Regions from separate parts of the Marinoscillum sp. HNIBRBA16962 genome, predicted to be linked through region 2. Evidence: riboswitches for the same ligand, from Rfam matches in the RefSeq annotation. Region 2 holds a riboswitch; the other holds the start of a gene.
What was found. A riboswitch is a leader RNA that binds a small molecule or an ion and turns the genes downstream of it on or off. The one in region 2 is predicted to bind cobalamin.
Positions count from the first base shown of each region.

Region 1: another riboswitch for cobalamin. It lies ahead of AC3E9V_RS20280 (TonB-dependent receptor); the one in region 2 lies ahead of metE (5-methyltetrahydropteroyltriglutamate--homocysteine S-methyltransferase).

Region 1 is NZ_CM173603.1:4,862,262-4,867,749, reverse strand. It holds gene AC3E9V_RS20290 (iron chelate uptake ABC transporter family permease subunit) at 1-863, opposite strand, end outside; gene AC3E9V_RS20285 (ABC transporter substrate-binding protein) at 860-1,930, opposite strand; cobalamin riboswitch at 1,985-2,208, shown strand; gene AC3E9V_RS20280 (TonB-dependent receptor) at 2,317-4,167, shown strand; gene AC3E9V_RS20275 (DUF5074 domain-containing protein) at 4,175-5,224, shown strand; gene meaB (methylmalonyl Co-A mutase-associated GTPase MeaB) at 5,217-5,488, opposite strand, start outside.
Region 2 is NZ_CM173603.1:2,683,430-2,688,917, reverse strand. It holds gene AC3E9V_RS11400 (PAS domain-containing protein) at 1-303, opposite strand, end outside; gene AC3E9V_RS11395 (cysteine-rich CWC family protein) at 359-553, opposite strand; gene metE (5-methyltetrahydropteroyltriglutamate--homocysteine S-methyltransferase) at 596-2,914, opposite strand; cobalamin riboswitch at 3,090-3,331, opposite strand; gene AC3E9V_RS11385 (DEAD/DEAH box helicase) at 3,404-4,897, opposite strand; gene AC3E9V_RS11380 (CotH kinase family protein) at 5,084-5,488, shown strand, end outside.

The DNA of each region.
Region 1 (5,488 bases), 2.2 Mb from region 2:
AACAGCATCCTGGTCAGGTGTGGTAATGCCACCCCAAAGAATGCGATCGGTCCGCAAAATGCAGTGACGGTACCTGCAAGTACCGCTGTATTAATGATGATCAGCAGTCGGGTTTTCTTCAGGTTAAGACCTAGGCTGGCAGCATAACTTTCTCCCAGTAACAGGGTATTCAGGGGTTTTGACAATAATACAGAGGCTCCTAACCCGATCAGAATGATGGGGATGAAGACCGATAGTTCTGCCCAGCTCAGGGTTCCGAGGCTTCCAAAAGACCAAATGACGTATGCCTGTATGTTTTCTGCCTGACTAAAAAACTGTAGAATGCTGACCAGAGCGCTGGTGGCTGCACCAAACATCAACCCAATAATGAGGAGGGTTACGCTGTCCTTCAGCCGGGCCGCAGCCACAGAGATGATCAACAAGACCAAAAATGACCCCAGTCCTGCAGAGGCCACCAACAACCAGCTTCTTCCAATACCTGTGAGCTCTAAAAAGCCCCCGAGATAGAACCCTAAAAAAATGGCGATTGCCACGCCGAGACCAGCTCCCGAACTGATCCCAAGAATGTAAGGTCCTGCCAGAGGATTACGAAACAATGTCTGCATCTGTAAACCACTAATGCCCAGAGCGCTGCCTACAAGAATGGCTGTTATGGCTTTAGGAAGTCTGAAGTTTGTTAGAATAAGATCCCAGCTTTCACTACCGGTGGACTGCCCCGAGAGGAATTGTAGGAGTCCACCAAAAGAGATCTGTACCGAACCAAGGCCGATGTTAGCCATGAAGCACAGCAATAGCAAAAAGGCCAGTATGACAAGTACCCGGACCCATTTCTTCTTTGACTCTTCAAGCTGCTGGTGGATCATGGTACTTTCCGGAAATAGTAAGTTTCGTATGCAGGCAACAATTCAGGGTGTAATATTTTGATTAGATCGGCTAATACAATATCCGGACGCGCATATCCTGACTCAAAGAAATCATAGCCTCCGGATGGGCTGATCCGCTTATTGTAGTTGTAAACCCGGTTGTTTTGAAACGCTTCAAATTCCATGTAGCGCTCATCCTGCCCGGCAAGCTCTTCCTTCGTGTTGAAGGTGCTGATACCGATCCAGTATTCTGCAGTATGGGCTTTGTCAAACACCGATTCAAAGCTGATCTCCAGCCAGCCACTGGTGGAGTCCTCTTCCCAAATATATTTGCCACCGGCATGATGGTAGAATTCTGCAGCCCAGTTTTGTCCGCCAGGCAGAAACCACGCATCCCCATACATCACCCCGCTTAAGATTGTGGGACGTTTGTTTGCCGATGAAGCAAGTGTTTTAAGTGAGTCGTAAGTATTTTCAATGCGTTGGAAGATAGAGTCTGCCCGCTCTTCCTTTCCATAAAAAGCCCCGAAAAATTTTATCCACTCCGCGCGGCCCAGGGCTGAGGTTTCAAGGTAGTCAGCATTATAGATGACAGGAATCCCAGACTCAGTGATTTTATCCAGTGATTTTGATTCATTACCCATATCAAAGGCGAACACTACATCCGGCTGAAGGGATAAAAGAAGCTCCAGGTTGAGGTTTCCATCAGGGCCCAGGTCAGTGATCTCACCATCCTCCACGCGTTTTCTGATCTTTTCGGAGCTGATGTAGTTTGTGTTAGGAAAACCTACCAGTGTGTGGTCCACCTCAAGCATCTCCAGATAAGGAAGGTGAGTGGTTGATGTTACTACTACTCGTTTTGGCACTTCTTTTAATGGGTATTCTATAGGATTTACAGCTCCTGGCCAGGGTTCAGTGACAGTAAGTTTGGTTTCATCAATTGTAAACTTTTTCGCATAATCCAGTTCCAGACTGACTGTTCGGGTATTGTCCTGATTGGTTTCTTTTTCAGGTGAACAGCCAGGTAGAACCATAATGATCAGTGCGAGGAGAGTGATATTTTTCATAGGTCCAAAATTGTTTAAAAAAAATCAGACGATGTAATTCATCCGATCATTCATTAGCTTTGCAGCGATTATGGTTACCGACGAAGTTTCGCTTGTTCGGTATTAAAAGGGAATCCGGTGCGATTGGCAAAGTGCTGATCCAGTCCGGAGCTGTCCCCGCAACTGTAATTCCGAAAAAATGTCTATCACATCTTGCCACTGTCCTGACGATAAATGTCACGATGGGAAGGCGATAGACAAGGAAAAGCCAGGAGACCTGCCACAATCATTTAATTTTTTCTAAGCTTCGGGCGAAAGCTATAGGAACTTGATAGACTTTAAGTTTACCATACTTCCTGTTTCTTTTCCGATGGCTTTGAATTGACTTTAAAGTTTGATTCATGGTCATGAGAATATACGTTTTTTTCCTTTCATGGGCACTGACTTTTGTAGTTGTTGCACAGCAGGATTCTGTGCTCTTAGACGAAATCACGGTTTCTGGCAACCACTTTCAGCGATTTTCCGCTGGTGGTAACTTCCAGCAGATAACCTTGCAGCCCGGTGACTTTTCATTGGAAGAGGCACTAAATGATAAAAGCTCGATTTATTTCAAGTCGTACGGCAATCAGCAGTTGGCTACTATTTCTTTTCGAGGAACTTCAGCAAGCCAAACCAATGTGCTATGGCACGGTATACCTGCCAATTACCCCACCTTAGGTCAGATGGATTTTTCTCAATGGCCGGTTTGGTTTATGGAGTCGCTGGACCTTCAGTCAGGTGGGGATGGAGCACTTTATGGGAGTGGGGCAATTGGGGGGACGGTAATGATAGATTCTAATCCTTCGGCCAGAGAAAACCCCGTCGCTCAAGTGAAGATGGGGATTGGGAGTTTTGGTCGGAACTTCATTGGAGTAAAAAGTGCGTATAAAAGTGGGAATCTAACCGGTGATACACGCCTTTTCCGAAGCTATATCGAAAATGATTTTGATTACACTTTGAATGGTGAAGAATTCACTCAGGAAAACGCCTCAGTTTTAAATTTTGGACTTCAGCAAAAGCTAAACCTGGAAATATCTCAGTATTCCCATCTTTTTGCAGATGCTCAGCTTACGCTAAATGATCGTGATATCCAGCCATCAAAGCTAAGTCCGGATCAGAATGATCACTTAGAAACTGAAAATATAAGAGTAGCAGCAGGCTATGAGTTTAACGGTAAAAGTAGCAACTTCAGTAGTACGCTGGCTTTTCTGCGTAATGATCAGATCTATAATGAAACGGATCAAACTTTTTCTAATCAGTATTCAGCTTTAATAACCTATTGGCTTGAAGTAAATGACAAACTGGCTCTAAGAGTTGGCTCAAATGTGAATTTATCTACAGCTAAAGCAGAAAATTATACGGAGAATTTCACGGATTTTCGATCAGATATTTTTGGGTCTATTGAGTACCAATTTTTGCCGTGGTGGAAAAGCACTCTAAATCTCAGGCAGTCTTTTTACCAGGATCATTTTCCGTTTACCCCTTCATTGGGTACCCAGCTAAGCATTTACCAGGATGACGATGATCATATGGTAGCAAACCATAAACTATCCGTTGCTTTTCGTTTTCCAACACTAAACGATCGTTATTGGCAACCTGGTGGAAATCCGGATCTGAAGCCAGAAACAGGTTTTACACACGAAGGCGGCTTTACGTGGAAAAGAAAAAAGGGGAACTGGGGGAATACATTTTCATTCACTACTTATCAGACCTGGTATGAAGACTGGATTATCTGGCTTCCAACTACAGCTGGCTTCTGGGCACCGCAAAATTTCCGCTCTGTTAATATTTACGGTTTTGAAGCTGGTAACACATTTAAGATCAGTATTTTAGGAAATCCACTTAAAATAGCTGGTGGATATGCCTTTACCAGATCTTTGAATGGGGCGGGTACCAATTCAGGCAACCAGTTACCATATTCACCACTCCACAATGCAAATTTTCAGGTTCAGAAAAACTTTCAGAAAAAGATCTCTGCAACTGTTAGGAGTCAGCTTACAGGAAAAAGGTATACCACCCTGGATAACACAGAAATTCAGTCTGTGGCTTCATTTTTTCTGGTGGATTTAAGAATTGATAAGGAATTTCATATGGGAAAGCTAACCTTAATAGCAGACGGAAGCATAAAAAATCTATTTGACCAGGACTATGAAAACCTGATCAATCGAGCTATGCCCGGAAGAAACTATCAATTAAATCTTTTAATCAAATACAAATAGTTATAACATGAGAAATTACTTTTTTAAATGCTTTTTATTTTTTCTGCCATTGCTATGGATCTCTTGTGACAGCAATGATCCCGAGCCTGAGAATACAGGTCAGTTTGAAGGCGGAGTTTTTGTTGCCAATGAGGGGAACTATGGTGAGGGAGACGGATCCTTGAGTTTTATAAATGCAGAGGGTACAGTAACCAATAATCTTTTCAGTTCTGTTAATGACAAATTGCTCGGAGATGTAGTCCAGTCTATTCATATTGGTGATAATGATCTTTTATATACAGTGGTTAACAATTCCAATAAGGTAGAAGCAGCGAGTATAGATAGCCTTAAATTAGAGTTTACCATTGAAAATGTTTCGTTACCCAGATATATGACTTCTTTAGATGGGAAAGGATACCTGACAGAATGGGTGAGTTTTACAGATCCTGGGCAGGTAACAATTTTTGATCTTGAAACGGGTTCAATAGAAAAGTCCATCACTACGGATTTTGGTGCTGAAGGAGTCATTATTTCTGATGGTAAACTTTTCGTGTCAAATAACTTTTCTACTACTGTGTCAATTGTTGATTTGAATGCAGAAGAAAAGACCGGAGATATCCAGGCCGGAAATAGTCCTTCGCAAATGGTTTTGGATGCTGATGGAGATGTGTGGGTAGTCTGTTCCGGGGGGTCTGATGCTAATTATAACCCACTTAATGATGGCAAGCTTATTGAAATAGATCCTGAAAGTGAGGCTGTTAAAAAGGAAATAGAGTTGAATACAAATCTGTCTGGCAAAATAGCTATAAATGCTGCAGGCACAACAATATTTTACTTGATAGGAAATTCGATATATACTATTGAAACTTCAGCTACTGCTCCTCCGGAATCCTCCTGGGTGACTGAGTCTGAGGCAGTCTCTTTTTATGGCATTGGTGTTGGTCCGGATGACAAAGTGTATGCTGCAGATGCTAAAGGATTTGCTGAAAACGGTGAAGTCTTCCAGTATTCTACAACGGGTAACCTTGAAACTACTTACAAGGTAGGCCGGGGGCCAAATGGATTTGCCTTCAATTAAATAACTGATCCACTGCATGGCGGACAGATAGTTCGCCTGCAGTTACTTTTCCTTTCAAGTCTTTCAGTTTTTCTTTAGAGACTTTGTTTGAATAGAAATCCTCTTCCAGTCGGTCCTTGATCAGGCTGTGAAACCATTTGATCTTCTGCTGCTCGCGTTGCTTTTGGAAGTAGCCGTTTTCAGTGGTCTTCTGTTGAAATTCATTAATGGTCGAAGCGATGTTTTCAAGCCCGGAATTTTCAATGGAAGAACAAATTTCCACCG
Region 2 (5,488 bases):
CATTTTCGGGTTTTTGTCTTTCACCTCCGCGGGCGTGTATCCCGTCATTTTCTGAAAACCATCGCTCACCCACTTGATCTTCACTGCGCGATTTGTGAGAACTACTGCGTCATACGGCCTCAACAGGATCTGTCTGAAATCCACTTGCCAGCCAAACTGCTCCTGAAACTGCTGTAAGACCTTCAGATCCCTCGCTTTTTTCCCATTCTCCAGGTTTTTGGCCATTTCCATCGCATAGATGTCCCAGCTCTGTAAAGGCAGAATGATATTTGTCTTAAGTGATCCTTTTATATCTATATTCATTATACTCCAAAGTTATTTCATGATCCAAAGTTATTTCCAGGCTTTTTTAGTTTTTTCACCCCTGATGAAGCTTATGCTTTTCGGCTATTAAGCACTTTGCACAAAGACAGTCATCGTATTTTTCTTTTAGACAGATTCTTTCTTCTTCATTAAGCGGAATATCCCAGCACTGACACAGGTGAATAGAGCCAATCTTGCATTCAAATTCGCTTCCGCATCTCAAACAGACCTTAATCTCATGCTTTGCCATGATCAGTATTGGCGGACCTGGCCGGTCCGCCAAATTATCAGGTTAAACAACTTCAGGTCTGGAAGCTCTCATTTCCTGAGCTGCTCCTACCATTTCCTTAAGGGCTGCCCTGGTTTCTTCCCAGCCTCTGGTTTTCAAGCCACAGTCCGGGTTTACCCAGAGCTGATCTTCCGAAATTACTTCACGTGCCTTATCCAGGAGTTTTACCATCTCCTCCCTTGACGGTACTCTGGGTGAGTGAATGTCATACACTCCGGGTCCGATCTCATTCGGATAGTTAAAATCCCCAAATGCATCCAGCAGCTCCATTTGTGATCGTGAGCACTCAATGGTGATCACGTCCGCATCCATGGAGGCGATGTGCTCAAGGATATCATTAAACTCCGAATAGCACATGTGAGTGTGGATCTGTGTCTCGTCTTTCACGCCACAGGTAGCTACTTTGAAAGCTTTTACCGCCCAGTTCAGGTATGCTGTCCAATTGTCTCTGCGGAGCGGAAGTCCTTCTCTGATAGCTGGCTCATCCACCTGGATAATCCGTATCCCGGCCTTTTCCAGGTCCAGTACCTCATCCCGGATAGCCAATGCGATCTGAAGACTCGTTTCCGATCTGGGTTGGTCATTTCTTACAAACGACCATTGCAGTATGGTTACCGGCCCGGTAAGCATTCCTTTTACCGGCTTTTCAGTTTGAGACTGAGCAAAGGAAGACCATCGGACGGTCATGGCCTCCGGACGGCTCACATCTCCATAGATAATCGGTGGCTTTACGCATCGGCTTCCATAGCTCTGTACCCACCCAAACCTGGTAAACACAAAACCCTGGAGCCGCTCACCGAAATACTCCACCATATCGTTTCGCTCAAATTCACCGTGAACCAGCACATCCAAACCAATCTCTTCCTGTATTCTTATCGCTTCAATGGTTGCTTTCTCAATTTCCGCGTCGTACTGATCCTGAGTTAACTCACCTTTTTTAAATCGTGAACGAAGCTTTCTCACTTCCGCAGTTTGTGGAAAGGAGCCAATGGTGGTAGTGGGGTATTGCGGCAGGTTAATACGCTTCTTTTGAAGCTCCCTTCGCGCGGAAAAGGGGCTGTTACGAGATGCATCACCCTCGTTCAAAGCACCCAATCGGGTCTTTACTTCCTGACTGTGTATCAGATCAGAAGTTTTCCTGGAAGCCACAGCCTGTCTGTTTTCCTCGAGCTTTGACTGTAACACCTCGGAAGTTTTTCGCTCAGCCAAGCTGGCGATAGTCACCACCTCGTCCAGCTTTTGCCTGGCAAACGCCAGCCAATTCTTAATTTCGTTAGGGAGAGCTTTTTCATTGGTTTCCAGCTCCAGATCGCAGGGCACATGCAACAGCGAACATGAAGGACCCACAAAAACGCGCTCATAACCAAGTTTATCAACAGTCTTTTCGATCAGTTTTAGAGAATGCTCAAAATCATTTTTCCAGATATTCCTCCCATCCACCAGACCAAGGGATAGTGTAAGGCCTTCCGGAGCTAAGTCCAGGATCTTATTAAGCTGATCCGGATCGCGCACCAGATCAATATGAAGTGCGCATACCGGCAATGAAGCAGCAACTTCCGCATTATCCTCCAATCCATTGAAATATGTGGCTACAAGTGTTTTGAGGGTTGGAAAACGTTCTTTGATAAAAGAATAAGTTTTACGGAAAGCTTCTTTGGCTTTTTCGTTCAGGTCCAGACCCAAAAAAGGCTCATCCAGCTGCACCCATTCACCCCCCACAGTTACAAGATCCTGTAACAGGGCCTCATAAGCGGACAACAGCCTGTCCAGAAGATCCAGTTTGTCAAAACCATCTTCTTTTTCCTTGCCCAGCAGCAAATAAGAGACGGGACCTATAATTACCGGTTTGGTAATGATCCCGCATTCGACCTTAGCTTCCAGAAACTCATTGGCGAGTTTGCGTGAGTGGACGCTAAACGTCTGGTCTTTCGTAAATTCCGGAACGATGTAGTGGTAATTGGTATCAAACCATTTGGTCATCTCCATGGCAGTGATGTCATGACCTTTCTTTTGAAAGCCACGGGCCATTGCAAAATAAAGATCCAACTCTGTGAAATCCCCCAACATCAGGGGTTCGTATCGTTCAGGGATAGCCCCCAAAGTCAGGGACATATCAAGCACCTGATCGTAGTAGGAAAAATCATTGGAAGGGATGAGGTCGATCCCCATTTCTTTCTGAAGGTTCCAGTTGGTTTTTCGGGTTTTCTTACCAACAGCCAGCAATTCTTCAAGAGAACCTTTGCCTGACCAGTAGTTTTCACAGGCTTTTTTAAGCTCCCGATGGTTCCCGATTCTGGGGTAACCTAAATTGTGTGTGCGCATTTTTAAAGCTTTTAAAAAAATTGAACATGATTTTAAAAGCCCTTAGCCTAACTTCACAATGCCTTATAGGAACGGGTAAAAGAGGAACGGGATAAAAGATCCCACAAACTGAAAAGCCTCTTTGACCTGCTTCAAATAACGCGAAAGCATTGTCAAATCCCCCGTCAAACAGCTCTGACAGAGGTCGAAAACGGCAGGTCTCCTGGCTTATCTGATCTTCACTCCCTTCTCATCCCGTCTCAGACGAAACAATGGTCTTTTTTGTGAAGACATAACTATCAAGGCATTTCTCCCTGATCAGAATTACAGTTGCGCGTCAGCTCATGATTCCCAACCACACCTGGTCGGTCACATGATTCCCTTTTAATCCCAATATTCTAATAGTAAAATACCGGAACCGCAATCGATTTTGATTAAGAAATCAAGTAAAGAACTTACTCCCAAAGATAACTGAACTGCAACTTTCAACCAACTGAAAGCTACTAAAGATCAACCCTTTCTCCGTCTGGAAAAAGACCGGTTACTTTTTTTATGGCTCTTACCTCCTGATTTTTTCGGACGCTTAAAGTCTCCTCCGGATCTTTTGCCGGAGTGATTAAACCCTCCCCTGTCCCGACGGCCTTTACCTTTCTTTGGAGCATCTTTATAAAAATCTTCCTTCTCGTGATAGGGTTCTTCCAGCTCTTTGCTCTTCTGATCAATCTGTCCCATTTCCAATGCAACCAATCGTTCAATAAGTTCCGTTTTAGAGAGAGAGGACAGTTGGGCTTCCACTTCGTCGGTGATCGCTTTGTCAGGTAGGTCCTGCACAGACTTCACCTCACTTACCCATTTCATAAGGCGCTGCTGTGAGATCTCAACAACTGAAGGCAATTTGGATTTTTGCAGCCCAAGCTTCAGTTTTTTGTCAAACTGATTGATTTTACGTAAGTCGCCGCGGGTAGCCAGCGAAACAGAAACTCCCTTCTCTCCGGCTCTGGCTGTTCGTCCACTTCGGTGAGTATAGTACTCTACATCATCCGGTAGGGAGTGATGGATCACATGCGAGATACTTTTTACATCTATTCCCCTTGCGGCTACATCTGTAGCAGCAACCAGCTTGATCTTGTGGGTTTTGAATTTGTTCATCACCCGGTCACGCTGGTTCTGATTCAGGTCTCCATGCAGAGCCTCCACCGGATATCCCCTGCCTGATAGCTCATCGGCGAGCTTTTGGGTATCGCTCTTGGTCCGGCAAAAAATGATCCCCAGCATGTCCGGTTCCGCATCCAGCATCCTGACGATCGCTTCTGTTTTATCTTCCCGGTTGATCAGGTAGTAATGGTGAGAAATGTTTTCGTTAATTACATTTTTTGGGGTAACCCTTACTTCCTGAGGGTCTACCATGTAGGTCTTTACGATCTGCCGGATCTCCGGCGGCATAGTGGCCGAAAACAACCAGACCATGGATTCTCCTGAAGTAAAAGAAAGGATGGTATCAATGTCCTCCTTAAAGCCCATGTTCAGCATTTCATCCGCTTCGTCCAAAACCAGGGTTTTGATCTTACTGATGTCTATAACTTTTCGCTTCATCAGATCCATCAGACGGCCTGGTGTAGCGATGATGACCTGAGGAGACTTGCTTTTGATGGATTTGATCTGTACCTGTATGGGCGCTCCTCCGTATACAGTTTCCACTTTCAGGCCTTTGATGTATTTGCCAAATGCTTTCAACTGATCGCCGATCTGCTGCCCAAGCTCTCTTGTAGGAGCGAGCACCAGCGTCTGGGTGTAGTCTTTAGTGGTGTCTACCTTTTCTATTAGTGGGAGACCAAAAGCCGCGGTTTTACCGGTACCGGTCTGCGCCAGGCCTATGAAATCAATGTCCTGAGAAATTAATAACGGAATTGCTTCAGACTGAATTTTGGATGGTGTTTCAAAGCCTAACTCAGATACGGCTCTGAGGATTGAGTCGGAAAGACCCAATTGAGAAAAGTTATTCAAATTATTTTTTTTAATACGCTACAAAGGTAGCTCATTTCTGCTGATTATTTAGCAACAATGAAAATATATATGAATCGTGACAGCCTGTACTATAAGTATAATAATATTAGGGTAATAGTATCAACAGGGTTAAATTAAGGCAACAAGCCGCCTATGCGGTCCAGCTTGTTTTAGCAACATATGAACATGAAAAGATACCTCTATGTATTTAGCTTATTTTTTCTAAGCTCCATAGCCATAAAAGCTCAGGTAGATTTCCAGTCTTCCAATCTCCCTATTATCATCATTGATACTGATGAACAGGAAATCCCGGACGAACCTAAAGTTTTTTCCACACTGAAAATCATCGATAACGAACCCGGGGTGATCAATCAGGTAACAGATCCTGCAAATGATTATGATGGATATGCAGGGATAGAACTAAGAGGACAGTCCAGCCAGTTTTTTGATAAGAAAAGCTACGGACTGGAACTACGAACCATCAATAATGAAGACACGTCTGCCATGGTGCTCGGGCTTCCTAAAGAAGAGGATTGGGTATTATACGGCCCCTACTCTGATAAATCGCTGATGAGAAATCACCTCAGTTTC